Regions from separate parts of the Paenibacillus sp. EB106-06-01-XG199 genome, predicted to be linked through region 3. Evidence: riboswitches for the same ligand, from Rfam matches in the RefSeq annotation. Region 3 holds a riboswitch; each other region holds the start of a gene.
The links. Region 3 has a riboswitch for cobalamin ahead of AC3WT9_RS15790 (energy-coupling factor ABC transporter permease). Riboswitches for the same ligand answer to the same signal wherever they lie in the genome.

Region 1 (4,139 bases), on a different contig from region 3:
GGGAGTTGTTGTGGGTGGTGTGCTCTATTTCCGCAAACGCCAGTCCGGTAGAAAACCGGTAGATACCACAGATTAATTAAATTCACAGGTTTCGCAGAACTATTTAAAGCCTCTCATAGGGGAGGTCAACAAAAAGGAGGGGATCAATATGGAGCTGTTAACAATTATTAAAGCCATCATTCTGGGCATTGTAGAAGGATTAACTGAATTTGCTCCGGTATCCTCGACCGGTCATATGGTAATCGTGGATGATATGTGGCTGAAATCCCAGGAATTTCTCGGAAAATATGCGGCGAACACGTTCAAAGTAGTCATCCAGCTGGGTTCGATCCTGGCGGTAGTTATCATTTTCCGCAACCGGTTTATCGACCTGCTGGGTCTCAAGCGGTTCAGCCGCAAGGAGCTGACGGCGGTGCCGGAAGGACAACCTCCGGTGGAGACGGAAGGCCGGCTGAAGCTGGCGCAGGTCATTGTGGGACTTATTCCGGCAGGAATTCTCGGATTTCTGTTCGAGGATTACATCGACGAGCATTTATTCTCGACATCGACGGTCCTGATCGGACTAGTCATTGGGGCAATATTCATGATTTTTGCCGACCGGTTCGCCCCCAAAAAAATCAAGACAGAGAGTGTTGACCAAATTACATATAGACAGGCGCTATCGGTAGGTTTGATCCAATGCTTGTCGCTCTGGCCCGGCTTTTCACGCTCCGGATCGACCATCTCAGGTGGAGTGCTGTTGGGTATGAGCCACCGTGCGGCTGCCGATTTCACCTTTATTATGGCAGTGCCGATTATGGCGGGTGCGAGTCTGATTTCACTGGTCAAGAACTGGCAGTATTTCACGATGGATGCCCTGCCGTTTTTTATTGCCGGGTTCATTAGTGCATTCCTGTTCGCGCTGCTCTCTATGAAGTTTTTCCTGAAGCTGATCAACCGGATCAAGCTCATGCCGTTTGCGATTTACCGTCTCGTTCTTGCCGGGGTAGTCTACCTCGTCTGGTTCTAAAAGACAGGCTGAAACAGCCCGTTGATTGCTATCATTTATCGAAAAGAAACCGGGTGTGCCTCCTTGTCAAGGACGGTGCAGCCGGTTCTTTATGCTGTATACCAAACGTTCTGCTGAAGCTGCTTCTTGAAGAGAGGCTGTGAGGGAATGTGTGGCAGAATCGCAGCAAAATGAGCCTGCACGGCGCCAGCTATAGGGAATGTGTATAACGGGAATACCCGTAAATCTGTTGCGGATAAGGTATCGGATTCAGTATGATGGCATCAGATTACGGGATGAATACAATTTGCAAATATCGGAGACAGGCGCCAGCCGGAGCATCAGAAAGGCCCGGAGGCTTAATAGGGAAATTCGGTCAAGCCGATGCGGTCCCGCCACTGTAACGGAAGAGTTCATAGCAGCCCATGTCACTGGCCATCTCTACTTCGCCGGGAAGACTTGCTGATGGATGCCGACGCCGCTAGCCAGGAGACCTGCCTGTCTCAACAGCACTGCAGTACCTACGGAAGATAGGGAGGTGTTAAGACGTTACCCATTGGCAGCCCATGGGCGTCTTTCCCTGCGGCCTGGTTAGGGGAAGACGCTCTTTATTATTGATACCGACTGAAATCATTACCTAAAAGCCTAAGGCAATTATTATAAACAAGGGAGTGACTGTAATGACAAACAACATCAAGACGAGCAGCCTCGGTTATCCGAGAATCGGAAAGAACCGGGAGTGGAAAAAGACGCTGGAGGCTTACTGGAGCGGCAAAATCAGTGAAGAAACCTTGCGCGCGGAAATGGCCGGTATTCAGCTTCAGCACCTCAAGACACAGCAGCAGGCCGGGATCGCACTGATTCCTGTCAATGATTTTACCTTTTATGACCATGTGCTGGATACCGCTGCTATGTTTGGCATTGTTCCTCCGCGTTATGCCTACGACGGCGGAGACATTCCGCTCGATCTGTACTTCGCCATGGCGCGCGGCAATTCGGCTGCCCCTGCCTGCGAGATGACTAAATGGTTCAATACGAATTACCATTATATCGTGCCGGAAATCGGCGGGCAGACTCCCCGCCTGATTGAGAACAAACCGCTCGCTGCCTACCGTTTCGCCAAAGAGCAGGCGGGTATTGAAGGCAAGCCGGTTATAGTCGGACTCTATACCTTCCTGAAGCTCTCCAAGGGATTCGCTGCAGATCAAATTGTAGAGGTTGCTGCCCGTTTCCTGCCGGTGTATGTGCAGCTGCTGCAGGAGCTGCAGCAGGAAGGCGTGGCTTGGGTACAGATCGACGAACCGGCTATCGTAACCGGCTTAACCGCGGAAGAAGTTGAACTGCTGGGAACGATCTACAGAGAGATCGCTGCAGCAGTGCCCGGACTTCATGTCTTGCTGCAGACTTACTTTGAAGCTGCAGAGCCGCTGGAAGCACTGCTGGAGTTGCCTGTGCAGGGCATCGGATTGGACTTCGTCCATGACGGCGGGGTCAATCTGGCGTCGATCCGGCGCCTGGGCTGGCCGGAGGACAAATGGCTGGGAGCGGGCATTATCGACGGGCGCAATATTTGGCGCTCCGATCTGGATGCCAAGCTTGAGCTGGTCCGCGCGCTGAAGTCCCATGTGCCGGACGAACGGCTTATCCTCCAGCCATCCTCCAGTCTGCTGCATGTGCCGGTAACCGTTCAAGGCGAGGATAAGTTAAAGCCTGCGGTACGGCAGGCGCTGGCCTTCGCCGACGAGAAGCTGGCGGAGCTGAGTCTGATTGCAGCAGCGGCGGGAGAGGATGGGCAGGTCTATGCCGCAGCGCTCGCCGAGAGCCGCGAGGCGCTGAATGTGTTCCGCGCCCTGCCGGAACGCGGGCGGCAGGATGTGGCTGAGCAGGTGCGCAGCCTGGATAAGCTGCCGGACAGCCGCAGCTTGCCCTTCGCGGAACGCGTAAAGGTGCAGCAGCAGAAGTGGCAGCTCCCGCTGCTGCCGACAACGACGATCGGCAGCTTCCCGCAGACGCCTGAAGTGCGCCAGGCCCGGCTCAAATGGCGCAAGGGCGTCTGGAACCAGGAGCGCTATGACGGATTTATCCGCCAGCAAATTGCAGATGCGATTACTTTTCAAGAGGAGCTCGGGCTGGATGTGCTCGTGCACGGTGAATTTGAGCGGACGGATATGGTTGAATTCTTCGGCGAGAAGCTGGCAGGGTACCTCTTTACTAAAGGGGGCTGGGTCCAATCCTACGGTTCGCGTTGTGTGAAGCCGCCGGTCATTTATGCCGATGTTGCGTTTACCGGTCCTATGACCGTGAAGGAAAGTCTGTATGCCCAGTCGCTCACCAGTCTTCCGGTAAAAGGGATGCTGACCGGTCCGGTGACTATTCTGAACTGGTCGTTTGTCCGTGATGATCTTAGCCGTGAAGAGGTAGCCAACCAAATCGCCCTTGCCCTGCGGTATGAGGTGCAGGCGCTTGAGGAAGCGGGAATCGAGATGATTCAGGTGGATGAACCGGCGATCCGTGAAGGCCTGCCGTTAAAGGCTGAAGATCATGAGCATTATTTGAACTGGGCGGTAAGATCTTTCCGTATCGCTACCAACCACGTGAAGGCGACAACGCAGATCCATACGCATATGTGCTACAGTGAGTTCAATGACATGATCGGATCTATTTCGGCGATGGATGCTGATGTCATCTCCATCGAGACCTCGCGCAGCCATGGGGAGCTGATCGTCAGCTTTGAAGAGCAGGAGTATGACAAGGGAATTGGTCTTGGTGTGTATGATATTCATAGTCCGCGTGTACCGAAGGTAGAGGAAATGGCACAGGCCATTGAGCGGGCGTTACGTGTGCTTGATGCCGGACAGTTCTGGATTAATCCGGACTGCGGCCTGAAGACACGGGGCTGGGAAGAAACCGGAGCGGCGCTGCGCAACATGGTGCAGGCTGCCGTGATTGTCAGAGAGAAGAGCGGGGCGGTCAGCCGCTGATTCGTCCATTATACCGGGCGCCCATTTTCCCAGTGTTCTGTAGGGGCTGAATATCCCCAGGAAGTCCAGCTAGGGTCGTTATATATACTGTAAAAACCAATCCGGGGTATACCACCCTGGATTGGTTTTTTGTGGCGATCTTTTTTAGCATAAACACTTGATAATAATTC
Region 2 (4,139 bases), on a different contig from region 3:
TTAGAGATGCAAGCGGAATTTCAATTCGCAACCCGCAAACAGCTAATCGCAATTATGGTAATGGTCTGAATTATTCTACATTTAGCGGATGGTATATTATTAAATATTAACAAAAATTATAAAAGCCATCATGCACATCCCCTCTCCCTAGGATACCGGGCTTCTAAATTTCCATGTGAAATTTTAGGTGTATTCATTCCAATTGAGCGAAGCTAAATTACACTTGTTTCTAGGTGTAGCGGTTGGTAAATGCCTTCGCCAGTTTGAGTACAGTGGGGTAAAATAATTTTTTCAAGGAGTTTAGTAATGTAGAATTGATATGCCATGAGAAACCGCCCTTTTAATAGAGCGGTTTTTTGTTAATTCGCAAATTTATTTATCACACAGCGATTGTTGGCTTTTTTTATGCCGAGAAGGAGTTTTTTATGAAATTGACTCAAAACAAAACTTTATATCTTTATATTATGTACGCTCCTTGAATTCATTCTGTTATCGGTGCTGCCACCCGTGCCCAAAATCTTCTTATCCTACACAATATGCAGAGTACGTAGTCTACATTTAAGTAATAAACAATTATCTGCCTGGCAATTGAGGTCAGCGCGACTCAGAAACCCCCCTTTACTCGGGTAAAAATAAGAAGAATGGTAGAAAAATCAAAAAAAAGCGCAGCCCCCCCGAAATTCCAAGAAGCCGCGCCGCGTATGTTTTTTTGGGATGCTGGTGAAGGGAATTGAACCCCCGGCCTACGCATTACGAGTGCGTTGCTCTACCCCTGAGCTACACCAGCTTAAAGCATTTTTTCTGTCAAACAAAAAATATTATACAACTTTCAGCCAAAAACGCAACCTTTTTCACAACATCCGGGCTTCAATTCTCCTGCAGCTTGCGTTCAACGGATTGCAGCTTACTGCGGCTTGTAGACGGCTTGTCGCGGCGGTCATCAATCTTCAGCGACGTGGATACCCGCTGTGCCCCGGCAGCGAAAGGCGACTCATGCAGCGCTTCTACGGCAGCGAGAATCCGCGGGATCGGTCCTTCGATAATCGTCCCCATAGATGTAAGCTCATAAGTGATCCCTTCCACTCCCCTGAGCACACGCTGCATATCGGCCACATAACTGCTCAGGCTCGTGCTGCCTGTGCCGATTGGAATTACGGTTACTTCCCCAATTGCCATTCTGAATCCCTCCTTAATATACTGTAAATAAAACCCTTTATTGGAAACTCCCTCGTGCAACCTTATTACGGACTATAAACCTAAAGTTCCTGATATATGTCTACGGCCTGTTCTTATTGTAGCAACTCCGCCGCACACCCACAAACCGCTAACCCCCACCGTTCGTAACCCTTCGTTCCCCCATATTTCTTCATTAGGCATTCCAGTGTCACGCTCACAATATTTATGGACTCTTTGTGGCATCTTTTAAGACAATTTATGACTTTATCCAGACACTTTTTGCACCCAACTTGTGGATTACCTGTGGACTAACTGTGGATCATTTGTGAGTAAAACCGCAGAACCCGCTCCCCGCGCGGAGTTTCAAAAAATGGTTTACAAACACAACATATTGGGTTATTTTTATCTAACGACAACAAAATATAGTGGAAACAGGTGTTTCGCTCTTTCAAGCGAGCTGAAGCTTAATAGGGAAACGCGGTGCAAATCCGCTGTGGTCCCGCCACTGTAACCGGATGCCTGCAGGCTTTCTGAAGCCCGTCAAGCAGCGTCTACCGGCAATAGCCACTGAGGGGCCTCAAAGCTCTCGGGAAGGCGCCGGAGGATTCACCGGAAGCCAGGAGACCTGCCTGTTTCGCCGACACCATCATTCATGCCTGCGAGGACCAGGTGAGGTGTCCGCAATGCGGCCTGCACAAGCAGACATAGCCTTCCCGTGTTTTAAGGAGCCAAGGCTGCCGATACCTGAGGGCTATAAACCATTATCGCCCTCAGGTATCGGCTTCTGCGGAATATATAAGAACAGGACAGAGATTACCCCTGTCCCCTGCTTGTATGTTCATCAAGACAACCGGCAAATATCCTTGTAAGGATATTTCGTACGCATTCGGGCATTTTCCGCCTCTTCGGCGGGAGATGCTTTTTTACTGCTATCAGGAAGTATATACTTCGTTCTTACTATACCGAGGGGAGAGAGCTAGACAATGACGCTGCTGGAGAAACGGTACAACGGTGGACAAGCTGCACAGGAAGTTCTTTTGGAGGAAGTTATTCATTTGGGACGGGATATTATCGACAGCCGGGATTTGGATCTGCTGCGCGAGAATGCCAATTTGAACGGAGAAAGCTTCTCCGGCAAAATGAGCAAATTCGGCAGTGAATATTCCAAGTGGTATGCCCGCAACTTCACGATGCCGCCACAGCTCGTGCAGGCCATTCAGGATAATGTCGTGTACGTCCACGATCTGGATCAATACGCCATCGGAACGACCAACTGCATCTTTATCCCGTTTGAGCGCCTTCTCCGCGAAGGCTTCAATACCGGCAACGGCAGTGTCCGTCCTCCGAACTCGATTATGACCGCAATGTCGCTGGTGGCGATTATTTTCCAGTCCCAGCAAAATGCCCAATACGGCGGCGTATCCGCCAATAAACTGGATTATGATCTTGCCCCGTATGTGACCAAATCCTTCGCCAAGCTGTTCCGCAAGGGACTGGAGTACTTTGAAGAAGGACAAGCCGGTGATCACCTCGGCGAAATCTCGATGAGCCGCAGCGATCTGGCGGAGCAGTATCCGCGCGCCTTCCGCTTTGCGCAGAAAGAGACCGAAAGCGAAACACTGCAGGCAGCAGAGAGTATGATACATAATCTCAATACGATGTCCAGCCGTTCCGGCGGACAGATTCCTTTTACCAGCATCAACTATGGCACCTGTATCTCCCCCGAAGGCCAGCTTGTGATCAGCTCCCTGCTGACCGCCACCATGAACGGCCTCGGCAGCGGAGAAACACCGGTGTTTCCGATCCAAATCTTCAAATGCAAGCAGGGCGTCAACCAGCAGCAGGGCGATCCGAACTATGAGCTGTTCCTCAAAGCAGCCGAATGTTCCGCACGCAGACTGTATCCGAACTTTGCCAATCTGGATGCTCCGCTCAACATGCAGTACTATGATCCGGCTGACCCGGACACTGAATTTGCTACGATGGGCTGCCGCACCCGGGTACTGGGCGACCGTTTCGGACGTAATCACTGCTCCGGCAAAGGCAATCTGTCCTTCAACACCCTGAATCTGGTCCGTCTGGGCCTCGCTCACGGCACTGTAACAGGCCGCCGTCTTGCTCCCGACGAGGAAGGCTTCTACGACGACCTGAATCATTATATGGATATTGCACTGGAAGGCCTGCTGCACCGTTTCCGGATTCAAGCGGCCCAGAAAGCCAAAGCCTCCGATTTCATGATGCGCGAAGGTGTCTGGGAAGGCGGCGAACAGCTTGCTCCCGAGGACAGCGTAGGCGAGCTGCTGAAGCACGGCAGTCTGTCGCTCGGCTTCATCGGTATGGCGGAGTGCATGAAGGCCATGTACGGCAAACATCATGGCGAGGACATGGAAGTCCATGCCAAAGCGCTCGCCGTTGTCCGCCATATGCGCGAGTACTGCGACCGCAAGAGCGAAGAGCTCAATCTTAACATCACGCTGTTTGCAACACCTGCCGAAGGCTTGTCCGGCAAATTCACCAAGGTGGACCACAAGGTGCTTGGCTCTATTCCCGGCGTAACCGACCGCGAATATTATACGAACTCCTTCCACATTCCAGTGTATTACGAGCTCAGTGCGGCCAAGAAGATTAGCCTTGAGGCCCCTTTCCATGAGTACTGCAACGCCGGAGCCATTTCCTATGTGGAACTGAACGGCAATGCCCGCAGCAACCCGGCGGCTTTTGTCAAAATCATCCGCTACGCGCTGGAGCAGGAAATCAGTTATTTCAGCATTAACCACCCGATTGACCGCTGCTCCGGCTGCGGCTATGAAGGGGTTATCGGCACGAACTGCCCTTCCTGCGGCGCGCATGAGCATGACACCCATATCCGCCGCCTGCGCCGGGTAACCGGATATTTGACCGGCGATTACCAGACCCGCTTCAACGCCGCCAAGCAGGCCGAAGTAAGAGACCGCCTCAAGCAT
Region 3 (4,139 bases):
GCATACTGAAATTTTAAACGCCCTCATCACTCGTGGATGCAATACCGCGAGGGATGGGGGCGTTTATGTGAGAAGAGAAGAATATATGTGCGGACTTTACAGTGAAGGCTTCGCTTGATTAGGAAACTGTTCCATTCCCATTGTCAGTCCTTGCTGCTGTATCCGTTTTATCCGCGTCAGCACTATTGAATCCATCGGTATAGAACAGCTCTACGACCAAATCCTCGTTGTAATTGCCGAAGCCTTTGCCGAATAAGGTGAGCCCGCCGATATGTTCGGCATCCTCTTCCACCGAGAGCCTGAAGGTCCACTGCTTGTTGCGGATTGCTACCTGTTCCAGCGTAATGTCGGAGAGTTTTAAGCCGTCCATATAGGTTCCTTTTGGAGTAATGCGCAGCTGCTTGAGCAGGCCGTATTGATTGGTGTACGCGGGCCACCAGGCAGGGGTATATTTCCCCGGGCTGTCTCCGTAATCGCCTGGGCTAGTCCAATACCCTAGCTTCTGGCCATTCAGCGTGAATGCAATATCCGAAGGCCAGTTATTATTGGTTGACGGTGCTTCGGAGGCTATCTCCATCGTAATGATGAGCTCCTCCGGCTGTTGGCTGGATAACAGGAAGTTGGGTATTTTGTATTCGACATACCCTTTGCCAAACCAGAGAATTCCGGCATTCATCCGCTCCATATCCCAGAAATAACGCGGATCGTCGAAGCTGCCGATGATATGCTCGGTAGTGGCCAGCCCGCAGGTGGGCTCTATCTCAAAGTCGGAATAATGTCCGACCGGTATTTCTTTCCGGTGACCCTTGCGCTCTGCTTTGGCCTGGAGTGGGAAGATAATCTCCACCCCTTCAGCGGCAAGAGAACAAATCTTCTGCAGTCCGCTTCGTCCGGGGGCCATATGGGTGCGGATCAGTCCGGCCGTTTCCAGCTTGCGCACATGCATTGTCATAATGGCACTGCTCAGCTTGACCGCTCCCGCCAATTCCTTTACGTTCATGGGCTGAACAGCGAGCAGCTGCAGCATTCGCAGACGTACAGCGCTTGAGAGCGCCTCGTACACCGGCAGGGAATCTTCGGTAAGATCAAGTTTCATTTTCTGGGTACGCCTCCGGATTCAAGTTATATAGTTAATGATTATATTACTTAAATGAATTTCTTACAACCCGTAGGGTCCACCGGATGGTGTGCTGGAGAACTTTGCCGCTCCACTTTTATCACAGACACCCCCCGGTGAAGTCCACTATAATGTACAGGATAAATTAGCGATAAGACAAGGTGCCCTTGTAACTACAAGGGGTAACAGGGAATCGGGTGCAAATCCCGAGCGGTCCCGCCACTGTAAGGAAGAGCTGAACTTCAGCATGTCACTCGGCAAACAGCCGGGGAAGACGAAGGAAGGCGTTATGATCCCGAGCCAGGAGACCTACCTTGTTTGCGCGCACCACGACTCTACGCGGATAGGAGCGGTGTACGAATTGGTTAAAGAGATGAAGGCATGCAGTTTTGGAGACGGTGGATGTTGAAGATTTGGTGCAGAGCAAGTGCCAGCTTCAGCTACCCCAAATTACAATTCTGCGAATTCTTCGCGCTGTTGCAGCGGGACCACCATCTCTTACATATCTGATGACGTACATAGCACTCCCACCCCCCGGGGCGGGAGTTTTTGATTTGATGCGGCACAAAATGACGAATCCATGGAGGGAAAAGCATGAACAAACGCAAGTTTTGGAGTTTTGCTGCACTCATTGCCGGATTTACCGTTTATTTTTTGCTGAATGAGCCGGGCACGGCCAACGCGATGCATATTATGGAGGGTTTTCTGCCGGTAGGCTGGGCCGTATTCTGGTGGGGGGCATTTCTGCCGTTTTTTGCCCTTGGAGTCCTTAAACTGAAGAAAATGACCAAGGACAACCCGGAGCTGAAGCTGCTGCTTGGGCTGGCGGGTGCATTTACCTTTGTATTGTCAGCACTCAAAATGCCTTCCGTAACCGGAAGCAGCTCCCATCCTACAGGAACGGGACTTGGTGCTGTAATGCTGGGGCCGCTGCCGATGAGCGTAATCGGGTCTGTTGTGCTGCTGTTTCAGGCGCTGCTGCTGGCACACGGGGGGATAACGACACTTGGAGCGAATGCATTTTCGATGGCGGTGGCCGGTCCTTTTGCCGGGTATGCGGTCTATAAGCTGCTGATGAAGGTGAATGGACGTGAAAAGGTGGCTGTCTTTATGGCGGCGGCAGTGGCCGATCTCATGACGTATGTGGTGACCTCGGTTCAGCTTGCAGTGGCTTTTCCGGCGGCAGACGGAGGTGTGCTGGCTTCTCTGATTAAGTTCGGCGGTATTTTTGCCGTGACGCAGATTCCGCTCGCCATCAGCGAGGGGCTGCTGACCGTGCTGCTCTGGAACTGGCTGAAATCCTACAGTCCGAATGAGCTGTCGCTGCTGAAACGGCAAACCAAGGGAGGAAGTCTGTGATGAGCAATAAGTGGAAAAATGGGTTGATGCTACTGGCGGTGATTTTGCTGGTGGTGCTGCCTCTGCTGCTGGTGAACGGGGAATTCGGCGGGGCTGACGATGCCGCAGAGGGTGTAATTACAGAGATTGATCCCGGTTATGAGCCCTGGTTCAAACCGCTGACGGAGCTGCCGGGCGAAACGGAAAGCATGCTGTTTGCGCTGCAGGCGGCGATCGGGGCCGGAGTGATTGGCTATTCCATCGGCCTGCTGAAAGGCAGACAGGACCGGCGCAAGCTTAATGATCAGAAGAATTGATGAGTTATCCTACAGCAATGCGCTGAGGCAGCTGCCCGCGATGTGGAAAAGCCTGTTCGCAGCAGTCATGTTCATCCTTTCCTATGCGCTTCATCCGGCCTTGCAGCTTGTGATTACGGGCTGGATGAGTGTGTGGTGCGTCCTGTACGCCAAAATCCCGCTGCGTGCCTACGGCCTGCTGTTTGGTACGGCACTTTTGTTCTTTTGTCTGAGCCTGCCGGCCCTGTTGCTTGAAATTGGCCTTCCAACTGCCGGTGAGACGGTAATGTCCTTGCAGCTCCCGGCTTCGACTCTTTCGCTATACATTACGGCGGAGGGGCTGCACCGGGCAGGGTTGCTGCTGGCGCGTGTGTTGGCCTGCCTGACCTGCTGCTTTTTTATCATATTTACAACACCGTTCGGAGAATTGCTGCAGGTACTCCGCAGGCTGCGCATGCCGCAGATCGTACTGGAGCTCATGCTGATTATGTACCGTTTTCTGTTCCTGCTGAGCGATACAGCACATGGAATGATGCTGGCCCGGCGGCTGCGCGGCGGCAGAAGAGGACGGGTGGCCAAACTGCGGGAAGTTGCGGGAATGGCGGGCTCGCTGTTTGCCAATACGATGCACCGCTACTATGGGCTGTCGCAGGGGCTAATAACCCGGGGGTACATGGGTGAGATTATTTTGCCGCCTTACGTGTCACGCCCGGTGCCGCGCAGATTCGCGGTTCAGGCCTGCGTTGGTATTTCCCTGTTGCTGCTCGCTCAGTTATGGATCTTGCGGAGCAGGTGATTACCTGATGCAGGAATCAGCCAACGGCAGGAGTAGAAGTGGAGACTGAACAAGAGTAAGGAGATTGCAATGAATAACGAATATAGCCTGGTCTTTGAGGGGGTCGCCTACAGTTATCCGGACACGGCGGAACCTGCGCTGCGGGAGCTGACTGTCTCCATCCCCAAAGGACGAAAAACAGCAGTGCTCGGCCACAACGGCTCCGGCAAATCAACCTTGTTTCTGCATGCGGTTGGCGTACTGCGTCCGCAGAAAGGCAGGGTGCTGCAGGGCGGCACCCCATTGGCCTATTCCAAAAAAGAGCTGGCCGCCCTGCGCCGCCGCGTGGGCCTCGTCTTTCAGGACCCCGAGCAACAGCTGATTCTTAGTACGCCTATCGAGGATATCTCTTTCGGGCTGCGGGGGACAGGCATGGATGAGGCCGCTATTCAGAAGCGCTGCCTGGAAGTGCTGGAGCAGCTGAATCTGCTGGCTCTGCAAGATAAGCCGGTTCATCAGCTCAGTCTGGGCCAAAAAAAGCGCACGGCGCTCGCAGGGGTTATGGCGATGGAGCCGGAGCTGATTTTGCTGGATGAGCCGACCTCCTATCTGG

Region 1: it holds a riboswitch for cobalamin, as region 3 does, so the genes downstream of both, metE (5-methyltetrahydropteroyltriglutamate--homocysteine S-methyltransferase) here and AC3WT9_RS15790 (energy-coupling factor ABC transporter permease) in region 3, are expected to answer to the same signal.
Region 2: it holds a riboswitch for cobalamin, as region 3 does, so the genes downstream of both, AC3WT9_RS24105 (anaerobic ribonucleoside triphosphate reductase) here and AC3WT9_RS15790 (energy-coupling factor ABC transporter permease) in region 3, are expected to answer to the same signal.

The regions. Positions count from the first base shown of each region.
Region 1 is NZ_JBYTDQ010000003.1:331,248-335,386, reverse strand. It holds gene AC3WT9_RS12355 (DedA family protein) at 1-76, shown strand, start outside; gene AC3WT9_RS12350 (undecaprenyl-diphosphate phosphatase) at 149-1,009, shown strand; cobalamin riboswitch at 1,296-1,504, shown strand; gene metE (5-methyltetrahydropteroyltriglutamate--homocysteine S-methyltransferase) at 1,669-3,969, shown strand.
Region 2 is NZ_JBYTDQ010000007.1:174,457-178,595, forward strand. It holds gene AC3WT9_RS24090 (hypothetical protein) at 1-110, shown strand, start outside; tRNA gene AC3WT9_RS24095 (tRNA-Thr) at 716-787, opposite strand; gene AC3WT9_RS24100 (MTH1187 family thiamine-binding protein) at 868-1,176, opposite strand; cobalamin riboswitch at 1,593-1,823, shown strand; gene AC3WT9_RS24105 (anaerobic ribonucleoside triphosphate reductase) at 2,160-4,139, shown strand, end outside.
Region 3 is NZ_JBYTDQ010000004.1:117,587-121,725, reverse strand. It holds gene AC3WT9_RS15795 (ArsR/SmtB family transcription factor) at 119-1,096, opposite strand; cobalamin riboswitch at 1,260-1,448, shown strand; gene AC3WT9_RS15790 (energy-coupling factor ABC transporter permease) at 1,712-2,476, shown strand; gene AC3WT9_RS15785 (energy-coupling factor ABC transporter substrate-binding protein) at 2,476-2,772, shown strand; gene cbiQ (cobalt ECF transporter T component CbiQ) at 2,756-3,547, shown strand; gene AC3WT9_RS15775 (energy-coupling factor ABC transporter ATP-binding protein) at 3,617-4,139, shown strand, end outside.